2 regions of the Mesorhizobium sp. B2-8-1 genome follow, and region 2 is predicted to be linked to the other one. Evidence: predicted binding sites of a transcription regulator. Region 2 holds the regulator's gene; the other holds the start of a gene.
The links. The regulator PhoB, encoded in region 2, activates phosphate uptake and scavenging genes when phosphate is short. The targets are predictions, from matches to a motif close to TGTCATNNANCTGTCAT.
Positions count from the first base shown of each region.

Region 1: the regulator PhoB is predicted to act here: its motif matches at 4,228-4,244, upstream of FJ428_RS25805 (RNA degradosome polyphosphate kinase).

Region 1 is NZ_VFTX01000012.1:10,264-16,343, forward strand. Features, by position in the region: gene FJ428_RS25780 (amino acid ABC transporter permease) at 1-1,045, shown strand, start outside; gene FJ428_RS25785 (amino acid ABC transporter ATP-binding protein) at 1,061-1,864, shown strand; gene FJ428_RS25790 (TIGR02117 family protein) at 1,980-2,645, shown strand; gene FJ428_RS25795 (FAD-dependent monooxygenase) at 2,676-3,899, opposite strand; gene FJ428_RS25800 (zinc-finger domain-containing protein) at 3,918-4,163, opposite strand; gene FJ428_RS25805 (RNA degradosome polyphosphate kinase) at 4,364-6,080, shown strand, end outside.
Region 2 is NZ_VFTX01000015.1:29,474-35,553, reverse strand. Features, by position in the region: gene xylF (D-xylose ABC transporter substrate-binding protein) at 1-791, opposite strand, end outside; gene FJ428_RS28675 (ROK family protein) at 1,051-2,292, shown strand; gene phoB (phosphate regulon transcriptional regulator PhoB) at 2,300-2,989, opposite strand; gene phoU (phosphate signaling complex protein PhoU) at 3,009-3,716, opposite strand; gene pstB (phosphate ABC transporter ATP-binding protein PstB) at 3,742-4,545, opposite strand; gene pstA (phosphate ABC transporter permease PstA) at 4,542-5,393, opposite strand; gene pstC (phosphate ABC transporter permease subunit PstC) at 5,397-6,080, opposite strand, start outside.

The sequences.
Region 1 (6,080 bases), on a different contig from region 2:
CGGCGACACCATCCTCACCATACTCGGCATCATCATCGTCGCCTGGGTCCTGCCGCAGGTCATCAACTGGGCCTTCATCAATGCCCAGTGGACCGGGCCGGACCGGACCGTCTGCGCGACAGTGGCGCAGGGCGGCATCCAGCCCGATGGCTGGAGCGGCGCCTGCTGGGCCTTCGTCAACGCCAAGTTCGGCCAGTTCATGTTCGGCACCTATCCGGTCGAGGAGCGCTGGCGGCCGATCCTGGTCGCCATCCTGTTCGCGGCGCTGCTGGTGCCGATGCTGGTCCCCAGCGTGCCGCGCAAGGGCCTGAACGCCATCCTGCTTTTCCTCGTGCTGCCGATCGTCGCCTTCTTCCTTCTGGTCGGCGGCGTGTTCGGCCTGCCGCATGTCGAGACGTCGCGGTGGGGCGGACTGCTGATCACGCTCAGCCTCTCCTTCGTCGGCATCGCCGTGTCGCTGCCGCTGGGCACCGTGCTGGCGCTCGGCCGGCGCTCCAAGATGCCGATCGTCAAGATGCTGTGCATCATCTTCATTGAAGCTGTGCGCGGCATCCCGCTGATCACAGTGCTGTTCTTCGTCAGCGTCATGCTGCCGCTTTTCCTGCCCGCCGGCGTCACCTTCGACAAGTATCTGAGGGCATTGATCGGCGTGTCGCTGTTTGCCGCCGCCTATATGGCGGAAGTGGTGCGCGGCGGCCTGCAGGCGATCCCCAAGGGCCAATATGAGGGCGCCGATTCGCTCGGCCTCGGCTATTGGCAGAAGATGGGACTGATCGTGCTGCCGCAGGCGCTGAAGCTGGTCATTCCCGGCATCGTCAACACCTTCATCGGTATGTTCAAGGACACCAGCCTGGTCCTCATCATTTCGATGTTCGACCTGCTCGGCGTGGTCAAGCAGAACTTCTCGGACGCCAACTGGGCGACACCGCAGACCGCGAAATCCGGTCTCGTGTTCGCCGCCTTCGTGTTTTGGCTGTTCTGCTTCGGCATGTCGCGCTATTCAATGTATACGGAACGCCGGCTCGACACCGGTTACAAACGATAAAAAGGGGATTGGTTCATGGCCACCGAAAACGCCGTCAGCGCGGAAGAGATCAAGGTCAATGCCGCGAAGATGCACATCTCGACAACCGATGTCGCCATCGACATCATCGCCATGCACAAATGGTATGGCGAGTTCCATGTGCTGAAGGACATCAACCTCAAGGTGATGCGCGGCGAGCGCATCGTCATCTGCGGCCCGTCCGGCTCCGGCAAGTCCACCATGATCCGCTGCATCAACCGGCTCGAAGAACACCAGAAGGGCAAGATCTTCGTCGACGGCAAGGAATTGACCAACGATCTCAAAAAAATTGACGAGGTGCGCCGAGAGGTCGGCATGGTGTTCCAGCACTTCAACCTGTTTCCCCACCTGACCATCCTGGAGAACTGCACGCTGGCGCCGATCTGGGTGCGCAAGACGCCGAAGAAACAGGCCGAGGAGATGGCCATGCATTTCCTCAAGCGCGTCAAGATCCCCGAGCAGGCCAACAAATATCCGGGCCAGCTCTCCGGCGGCCAGCAGCAGCGCGTGGCGATCGCCCGTTCGCTGTGCATGAACCCGCGCATCATGCTGTTCGATGAGCCGACCTCGGCACTCGACCCGGAAATGATCAAGGAAGTGCTGGAGACCATGGTTAGCCTTGCCGAGGAAGGCATGACCATGCTGTGCGTCACCCACGAGATGGGCTTTGCGCGGAAAGTCGCCAACCGGGTGATCTTCATGGATCAGGGCCAGATCGTCGAGCAGAACACGCCGGCCGAGTTCTTCGATCACCCGCGCCACGAGCGCACGAAGCTGTTCCTGTCGCAGATATTGCACTGAGCGCTGCTTCGTCGAAATGGAAGGAGCCCGGCCGCGCCACGGTCGGGCTTTTTCACATTTGGCCGATCGGATCGTTTCGATTGAAACGTGATGGAACCGGAAGAACTATGCCCGGATGAGAAAACGCCTTCGTTTCCTGGCCATGCTGGTTGCCGCGGTGGTGCTGGTCGCGGCACTCGGCACGCTGGTGCCGCGGCCACTCTGGCCGGCTGCCGCGGCCGGCGAGGGCGCCAGGCACATTCTGGTGCTGAGCAATCCGATCCACACCGACATCGCCATTCCCGTCGATGACGGCGTGCGCCGGCGCTTTCGCTTCCTCGCCGCTGCCGGCCAGCCTTCCGACGCGCCCGAGGTGCGCTACATCGTCTTCGGCTGGGGCGGCCGCGCCTTCTACCTGGAGACGCCGACCTGGTCGCAGCTGAAGGCGATGCCCGTATTCAAGGCCCTGACGCTTGACGCTTCAGTGATGCATGTCGAGGTCGCCGGCGATATCTACGGACCCGATGTCGCCGGCTTCGACATCCCGGAAGACCGCTTTGCGGCATTGCTCGACTTCATCGATGCGAGTTTTCAGCAAGGACCAGGCGGGCCGATCGTCATCGCCAGGGCCGCCTATTCCGATTTCGACCGCTTCTATGAGGCGAACGGCCATTTCAATGCGCTGGCCGGCTGCAACACCTGGACGGCCGCCGCCTTGCGAACCGCCGGCCTGCGGACCGGTTGGTGGAACCCGCTGCCGGTCTCGCTTGGGTGGTCGTTGAAGCTGTATAATGGTAGGTAGCGCAGATAACGCCAACGCCTCGTTCGAGTTCTAGGCCCGCCACCCATAAAGCCAGTCCAAATCCGCGGCGAGCTTCTTCGGCGCCCGCATTTTCAGGAAAAGGTTGCGCGCCAATGCCACCGGACCCCAGGCATGCCAGGCAAGGCGGTTGAGGGCGCCGCGACGTGCCACTCTCACGACGCGCGGCCGGCGCAGGCCTTCCCAGATTTGAAGACTTCCGGCCAGGTCGGCAGGGGAGGCGGCCATGACGTCGGCAAGCGTGGCGGCATCCTCGATGGCCATCGCGGCGCCCTGTGCCGCGAACGGCGTCATGGCATGCGCCGCGTCGCCGACCAGCGCGATGCGGCCCGACCTTACCCATGGCTGCTTCTGATCGACCGTATGGATCGGCCAGGCCGCCCACGGGCCGGCCAACTCCGCAAGCCTTGCCAGCGCCGGCGCGGTGCGGCGCATGGCGCCGGCCAGGATTGCGGGATCGGCATGGCCGGACCAGCCTTCGGCGATACGCTCGCCCTTGGTGAAAGCGACGAGATTGATGGCGCTGCCCTTGCTGACGGGATAGGCGACCATGTGAAAGCCGGGATGCAGGAAGGTGGTGACGCAGTCCGGCGCACCGATCTCTGCAAAAGCTTGCCCGGCAGGACTGTCTGCGCTGACGGTTGCCCGCCAGGCCAGTTCGCCGGAGAAGTGGCTTTTCGCAAGCCTGTTTTTCCTTCCTTGGTCGGCAAGTCCGCGCATCGACGACCAGACGCCATCGGCGCCGACCAGAAGGAAACCTTCCGCCGCGACGAGCCTGCCACCCACATCGGCTGCCGCAGTGACGCCTGAACTGCTGATCGTGACGCTGCCAAGGCGCGCACCAGTAGTGAGATGAACATCGGGCATGGCAGCCACGCGCGCCATCAGCGCGTTTTGCAGGTCCGCTCGATGCGCCACGAGGTAGGGCGCACCCCAGCGCGCCTCGCCGGCTCGTCCAAAAGGTACGCGCGCCAGTTCGCCCAAGGTTGCCGCATCCTTCAGCACCACGGCTTCCGGCCTGACGGCATTGGGAAGAAGTGCGTCGAGTACGCCGAGCTCACGCAGGATGCGTGTCGCGTTGGGCGAAAGCTGGATGCCGGCGCCCGCCGCTTCGAGGCGCTGCGCCTGTTCGAAGATCCGCACTGTATAGCCCCGCTCGGCGAAAGCCAACGCCGCGGTCAGCCCGGCAATACCCGCCCCGGCGATGATGACTTGCCGGGACTGTGCGTCTGCCATTGGCCGGGCCGCTGGAAGTCAGGCGGCCTGGTCGATGTAGAGGCAGCCGGCCGGCAGCGTTTCCATCGCCGTCAGCTTCGGCGAATAGCGGTAGAGCGTCGAGCAGTAGGGGCAGACCTTCTCATTGTCGTCGCCCATATCGAGAAACACATGCGGATGGTCGAAAGGCGGGTTGGCGCCGGTGCACATGAATTCCTTGACTCCGATATCGATCGCCGGATGGCCCGCATCGTTCTGGAAATGGGGAATGGAACCGCCTGCCATCGTCGTCTCCTTTAGCGCAGTCTGCTCAGCGTTTGGATCATAACCGGCCTGTTTGCAAGTTCGATGAAATGAAACTGTCGCAAAAGCCTGTCAGAGGATAAGTTAAGCCGGTTAACCGGCTGGAGCATCGCGGCCAGGCGCAACAGCCTGGGCGCCGCCCGAAAGCGGCGAAGCAACCAGACGTGGGAAGAGCAGGAACCATGAACGAACTGAAGCCGGTCCAGAGCGAGTTCATCAATGCGGAAGCGGCAAGCCCGGAAGGCAATCCGGATCGTTTCGTCAATCGCGAGTTCTCCTGGTTGCAGTTCAACCGCCGCGTGCTCGAGGAATCGCAGAACACAAACCATCCGCTGCTGGAGAGGGTACGTTTCCTGTCGATCTCCGCGGCCAATCTCGATGAGTTCTTCATGGTGCGCGTCGCCGGCCTGGCCGGCCAGGTTCGCGAAGGCATCGTGTTGAGAAGTCCGGACGGGCGTACCCCCGAACAGCAGCTCGAACAGCTGCTGCGCGAGGTCGAACGGTTGCAGGAAGACCAGCAGAAAAGCCTTTCGGCGCTGACCGTGCTGCTCAACAAGGAAGGCATCGAGAGCATCACCCGCGACGCGCTGACCAAGGACGAGAAGGCCTGGCTGGAGGAGCACTTCCAGGACCAGGTGTTTCCTGTTCTCACGCCATTGTCGATCGACCCGGCGCATCCGTTCCCGTTTATCCCCAATCTCGGCTTCTCGATGGCGCTGCAGCTTCGCCATCGCAAGAACGGCGAGGAGATGAGCGCGCTCTTGCGCCTGCCGGTGGCGCTGAAGCGTTTCATCCGTTTGCCGGACCGCAAGCACCATGTCCGCTTCATCCCGCTGGAAGAGGCGGTCGGCCTTTACATCGGCAAGTTGTTCCCGGGTTACGAGGTCAAGGGCTCCGGCACGTTCCGCATCATTCGCGACAGCGACATCGAGGTCGAGGAGGAATCGGAAGATCTCGTGCGCCTGTTCGAGACCGCGCTAAAGCGCCGCCGCCGCGGCTCCGTCATTCGCATCGAGTTCGACATGCTCATGCCGGCCGAACTGCGCGAATTCGTCGCCGGCGAACTCGGCGTTTCGTCGAGCCGCATCAGCGTCCTGACCGGCCCGCTGGCGCTCAGCCAGATTTCGGAGATCGTCGCCGTTGCCCGCGACGACCTCAAATTCACGCCCTACAATCCGCGTTTCCCCGAGCGCATCCGCGAGCATGGCGGCGATTGCTTCGCCGCTATCCGCGAGAAGGACATCATCGTCCACCACCCCTACGAATCCTTCGACGTGGTGGTGCAGTTCCTGCGCCAGGCGATGGCCGACCCGGAAGTGGTGGCGATCAAGCAGACGCTTTACCGAACCTCCAACGACAGCCCGATCGTGCGTGCGCTGGTCGACGCCGCCGAGGCCGGCAAGTCGGTGACGGCACTGGTCGAGCTCAAGGCTCGCTTCGACGAGGAGGCCAACATCCGCTGGGCGCGCGACCTCGAGCGCGCCGGCGTCCAGGTCGTGTTCGGCTTCCTCGAGCTCAAGACCCACGCCAAGATGTCGCTGGTGGTGCGGCGCGAGGACGGCAAGCTGCGCAATTATGTGCATCTGGGCACCGGCAATTACCATCCGGTGACCGCGCGCATCTACACCGACCTGTCCTTCTTCACCACCGATGCAACGATCGCACGCGATGTCGCCCAGCTTTTCAACTTCATCACCGGCTATGCCGAGCCGACCGCCGAAATGCGGCTGGCGATCTCGCCCTTCACGCTGAGGAACCGTATCCTGCAGCACATTTCCGATGAGGTCGCCCACGCACTCGAGGGACGGCCGGCACGCATCTGGATGAAGATGAACGCCCTTGTCGATCCGATCATCATCGACGCGCTCTACGACGCCAGCCGAGCGGGCGTCGAGATCG
Region 2 (6,080 bases):
CACACCGACACGGTCTGCGTGCCGAGCGCGATGCGGTTCAGCGCCGCGTGGTCGCCGTCCTGGCCCGAGACCGGAACGGTACCGGCCAGGCCTTGAGCCGTCAGCGCCGCGACGACGCCGCCGGCAGTGCCGTCATTGGCCGCGACGACCGCGTCGACCTTGTTGTCGTTGGCGGTCAGGAACTGCTCCATGTTCTTCTGCGCGTTGGCCGGCAGCCAGCCATCCGTATAGGCTTCGCCGACATTCTTGATCTTGCCGCTGTCGATGGCGTCCTTGAGCACTTCCATGGAGCCCGAGAACAGGAAATCGGCATTCGGATCGGCACCCGAGCCCTTGATGAAGACGTAGTTGCCTTCCGGCTTCACCTTGAACACTTCGCGGGCCTGCATGCGGCCGACTTCCTTGTTGTCGAAGGTCAGATAGAAGACGTCCTTGTTCTCGATCAGGCGGTCATAGCCGACGACCGGAATGCCTTCGTCGAGCGCCTTCTGCACCGCCGGGCCGATGGCGGAGGCGTCCTGCGCCAGGATGATCAGCGAATTGGCGCCCTGGGAGATCAGGCTCTCGACGTCGGTGAGCTGCTTGCCGGGATTGGACTGGGCGTCGGCGGAAATATACTTGTCGCCGGCGGCTTCGATCGCCTTCTTCATGGCGGCCTCGTCGGTCTTCCAGCGCTCTTCCTGGAAGTTCGACCAGGAAACGCCGATGACCTTGTCCTTCGCCTGCGCGACCGACGCGAGCGTCAGCGACATGGCGACACCCGCCAGGATGGCGGCTGTGAATCTCTTCATCTTAATCCTCCCTGCGCCGCGTATGGCGCGACCAAACAGGCCCGTAGGCCGGCACAAAGGCTCTATTTTTTCGAGCCTCGAAAAAACACTGGTCCATCGTCGGAACGCTGTCAACGTCGATTCTGATGTATTTTGATGTCCTCGTGAATTTTTTTCGAGCTCCGGAATAAATAATGACAGCCAAGGCCGGTTCTGCCACTATTTGACGGTCGTCGGGGTCCTGGGGAGAGAACGCGGCGACGGGGAGGATGCGAGAAACATGTCGGTCGGAATCCGCCACGATGATTTGCGCCGACGCAACCGGGCGATGGTGATCGCGGCCGTGCGCCGTGCCGGGCAGCCCTCGCGCACCGAGATTGCCGCGACCACCGGGCTCAGCCATTCCACCATATCGGCGATCTCCTCCGACCTGATTGGCGAAGGCATCCTGGCGCAGAGCAAGCCGAGCGAGGCCGGTGCTCTGAAACGCGGCCGGCCGCAGGTCGGCCTCGGCCTCAACCCTGAAGCCGCGGCGGTGATGACCGTGGTGCTGTCGCTGAATTTTCTCTCCGTCGCCGTCATCGACTATGCCGGCCAGGTGATATCTGAAGAGCAGCGCCGGCTGGACACGCTCACCCTGTCGCGCGAGGCGCTGATCGGCGAATGCGTGGCCATCGTCAGGCGGCGGTTCGAGGATCCCGACCTCGACGTCGGCAGCATCGCCCGCATCGCGCTGGCGATCCAGGGCATCACCGACACGGATGCGCGCGCCATGCTGTGGTCGCCGATCACGCCGCAGACCGACATCGCCTTCGCCGACATACTGGAGACCGAGTTCGGCATTCCAGCCACCATGGAGAACGATTGCAACATGATGGCGGTGGCGCTGCGCTGGCGCGATCCCCAGCGCTACCGCGACGACTTCATCGCCATCCTTTTGTCGCACGGCATCGGCATGGGCTTGGTGCTGAAGGGTGAACTGTTCACCGGCACCCATTCATCCGGAGGCGAGTTCGGCCACATGATCCATCGCCCCGGCGGGGCGCTCTGCCGCTGCGGGCGGCGCGGCTGCGTCGAGGCCTATGCCGGCAACTATGCCATCTGGCGCAACGCGAGGCAGCTTGGCGAGGACACCGAGCCCGTCGACGTCAGCGACGCCGACATGCGCACCCTGGCGGCCTCGGCGCGCGAAAAGGACGGGCCGGAGCGCGAAGCCTACCGCAAGGCCGGCGAGGCGCTGGGTTACGGCCTTGGCAGCCTGTTCGCGCTGATCGATCCGGCGCCGGTCGCCATGGTCGGCGTCAGCGCCGCCGCCTTCGACCTGATCGAGCCGGCTCTGCGCGAGGCCATTGCCCAGACCGCCGGCGGCCAGCACTCGAAATCGATTTCCTTCGACACCGAGCCGAACGAACTGCCACTGATCCGCGAGGGCTGCGCCATGCGCGCGCTGACCTTCGTCGACCAGGAGATTTTCGCGCCGGGGGCACAGGCGAAATCAGGCGTGGGCGAGAACGTTGCGTGACATATCCCTAGTCTTCGCGAATCGCATACCCCGCGCCCCGAATGGTGCGGATCACGTCAGGCATGCGGCCATTGTTGACCGCCTTGCGCAGCCGGCCGACATGCACGTCCACGGTGCGCTCGTCGATATAGATCGTTTCGCCCCAGACATTGTCGAGCAGTTGGCTGCGCGAGAACACGCGGCCGGGATGTCGCATCATGAATTCGAGCAGGCGGAACTCGGTCGGCCCGAGCCGGATCTCGCTTTTCTTGCGGTAGACCCGGTGCGATTCACGGTCGAGCACGATGTCGCCGACCTTGAGCACGCTGGACAGAACTTCGGGCTTGGCGCGGCGCAGCAGCGCCTTGACGCGTGCCATGAATTCCGGCGTTGAGAACGGCTTGACCAGATAGTCGTCGGCGCCGGTGGAGAGACCGCGCACCCGGTCGCTTTCCTCGCCGCGCGCCGTCAGCATGATGATCGGCAGCCGCTCGGTCTCGGGCCGCATCCGGAGACGGCGGCAGAGCTCGATGCCGGACACCGCCGGCACCATCCAGTCGAGCACAAGAAGGTCAGGGACATTCTCCTGCAAGCGGATCTCGGCTTCGTCGCCGCGCGTCACCACCTCTACCTGATAACCCTCCGATTCCAGATTGTAACGGAGCAGCACACCCAGCGGCTCCTCGTCCTCCACCACCATGATGCATGGCGCGATCATCGACTGGTCACCCCTGCCGTCAAGCCGCTGGCGCCGACATCGCCGTCTCGTCCTGCTTCGGGCGATTGGCGGGCAATTGCGTGCCGGTCAGCACATAATAGGCATTTTCGGCAATGTTGGTCACGTGATCGCCGATGCGCTCGAGATTCTTGGCGCAGAACAAAAGATGCGTGCAGGCGGTGATGTTGCGCGGATCCTCCATCATGTAGGTCAGCAGCTCGCGGAAGACCGACGTGTATTTGACGTCGATGCGTTCATCGTCGGCGCGCAGCTTCGCAAGTGCCGCGGCATCGCGCGCCGCATACTCCTCGATCACGCCTTGCACCTGGATCAGCACAAGCTGCGCCATGGCGTCGATGGAGTGCGACAGGTCGCGCGGCGTGGCGGCAAGGCCGACGGTGCCGACGCGCTTGGCGATGTTCTTGGCGAGATCGCCGATGCGTTCGAGATCGCCCGCCATGCGGATCGAGCCGACGACATGGCGCAGATCGTCCGCCATGGGCTGCCGCTTGGCGATCAGGGTGATGGCGCGGTCGTCGAGTTCGCGCTGGCGCGCGTCCATGATGGCGTCGTCGGAGACGACGCGCTGGGCGAGCGCGTTGTCGGAATTCAGGAGCGCCTTGGTCGCGCCGCCGACCATCGATGAGGCGAGATCGCCCATGTCGCGGATCAGCCTGCTGATCTGTCCGAGATCTTCGTCAAAGGCTGCGACTGTGTGTTCGGCCATGATCTTGGTCCTCGTATGCCTGGGATCAGCCGAAGCGGCCGGTGATATAGTCCTGCGTGCGCTTCTCGCGGGGCGACGTGAAGATCTTCTCGGTGCGGTCGAACTCGACCAGCTCGCCCAGATACATGAAGGCGGTCTGCTTCGACACGCGCGCCGCCTGCTGCATGTTGTGGGTGACGATGACGATCGTATAATCGGCCTGCAACTCGTCGATCAGCTCCTCGATCTTGGCGGTCGACAGCGGATCGAGCGCCGAGGCAGGCTCGTCGAGCAGGATGACCTCCGGCTTCACCGCCACCGTGCGGGCGATGCAGAGGCGCTGCTGCTGGCCGCCCGAAAGGCTGAGGCCGCTGGCGTTGAGCTTGTCCTTGACCTCGCTCCACAGTGCCGCGCGCTTCAGCGCCTGCTCGACACGGCCGTCCATCTCCGCCTTGCTGAGCTTCTCATAGAGCCTGACGCCGAAGGCGATGTTCTCGTAGATCGACATCGGGAACGGCGTCGGCTTCTGGAACACCATGCCGATCTTGGTCCTGAGCAGGTTGAGGTCCTGCGAGCGGTCGAGGATATTCTGGCCGTCGAGCAGCACCTGGCCCTCGGCGCTCTGCCTCGGGTAGAGCTCGTAGATGCGGTTGAAGACGCGCAGCAGCGTCGACTTCCCGCAGCCCGAAGGCCCGATGAAGGCGGTGACGCTGCGCTCGGGCAGCGACAGGCTGATATCCTTCAGCGCCTTCGACTGGCCATAGTAGAAATTGAGGTTCTTGACCTCGATCTTGGCTTTCTCGACCGCGACTTCGGGCGTGTTCAACTCGGTGGACAACATCGGTTTCATCTGTCCTCTCTGCGTCCGGTAAGGCTGCGGGCGAAGATGCTCAGCCCGAGAACCGTAAGGGTGATTATGAGTGCGCCGGTCCACGCCAGCTGCTGCCATTCCTCGTAGGGGCTGAGAGCGAACTGGAAGATAGTGACGGGCAGGCTGGCCATCGGCGCATTGAGATTACTCGACCAGAACTGGTTGTTGAGCGCCGTGAAGAGCAGCGGCGCCGTCTCGCCGGAAATGCGGGCGATGGCCAGCAATATGCCGGTGACGATACCCGACAGCGCCGCACGGTAGGCGACCGAGCGGATGACCACCCAGCGCGGCGCGCCGATCGCGGCGCCGGCCTCGCGCAGGGCGTTCGGCACCAGGTTGAGCATGTCCTCGGTGGTGCGCACGACGACCGGGATGACCAGGATGGCCAGCGCGACGGCACCGGCGATCGCCGAGAAATGTCCCATCGGCCGCACCAGCAACTCGTAGACGAACAGGCCGACGATGATCGAGGGTGCCGACAGCAGGATGTCGTTGATGAAGCGCACGACGGTGGTGAGGCGCGAGAAGCGGCCATATTCGGCCATGTAGGTCCCGGCGAGGACACCGATCGGCGTGCCGACGATGACGGCGATGACTGTCATCATGATACTGCCGTAGATGGCATTGAGCAGGCCGCCGGCATCGCCGGGCGGCGGTGTCATTTCGGTGAACACAGAGAGCGAAACACCCGACAGGCCCTTATAGAGCAGTGCGCCGAGGATCAGCGCCAGCCAGGCCAAGCCGATGCCCGCCGCCGTGACGCATAGCGTCATCATCACGGCATTCCTGCGCTTGCGTCGATTGTGAAGCGATGTGGCCGTCGACATCGGTCAGGCTCCCGTGCGGCTGTCCATGCGCAGCAGCATGTAGCGCGCAAGGGCAAGGATCAGGAAAGTGATGACGAACAGGATCAGGCCGAGCGCCACCAGCGAAGACGTATAGAGATCGCCGTCGGCTTCGGTGAATTCGTTGGCGATGGTCGCCGAGATCGTCGTGCCGGGCGCGAACAGCGAGGCGCTGATGCGGTGGGCGTTGCCGATGACGAAGGTTACCGCCATGGTTTCGCCGAGCGCGCGGCCGAGGCCGAGCATGACGCCGCCCATGATGCCGACGCGGGTATAGGGGATGACGACGCGGCGCGTGACCTCCCAGGTCGTGCAGCCGATGCCGTAGGCCGATTCCTTCAGCACCGCCGGCACCGTGTCGAAGACATCCTTGGTGATCGAGGTGATGAAGGGCAGGACCATGATGGCAAGGATCATCGCCGAGGTCAGAAGGCCGATGCCGTAGGGCGGGCCGGCAAACAGGCTGGAGAGTCCCGGCACGTCGTGGAAAAGCTTGATGATGAAGGGCTGCACCGTCGTCTGCAGGAACGGCGCGAACACGAACAGGCCCCAGATGCCGTAGATGATTGAGGGTATGCCGGCAAGCAGCTCGACGGCGATGCCGATGGGGCGCCGGAGTGGCCGCGGGCAGAGTTCGGTAAGGAAGATGGCGATGCCGATGCCGATGGG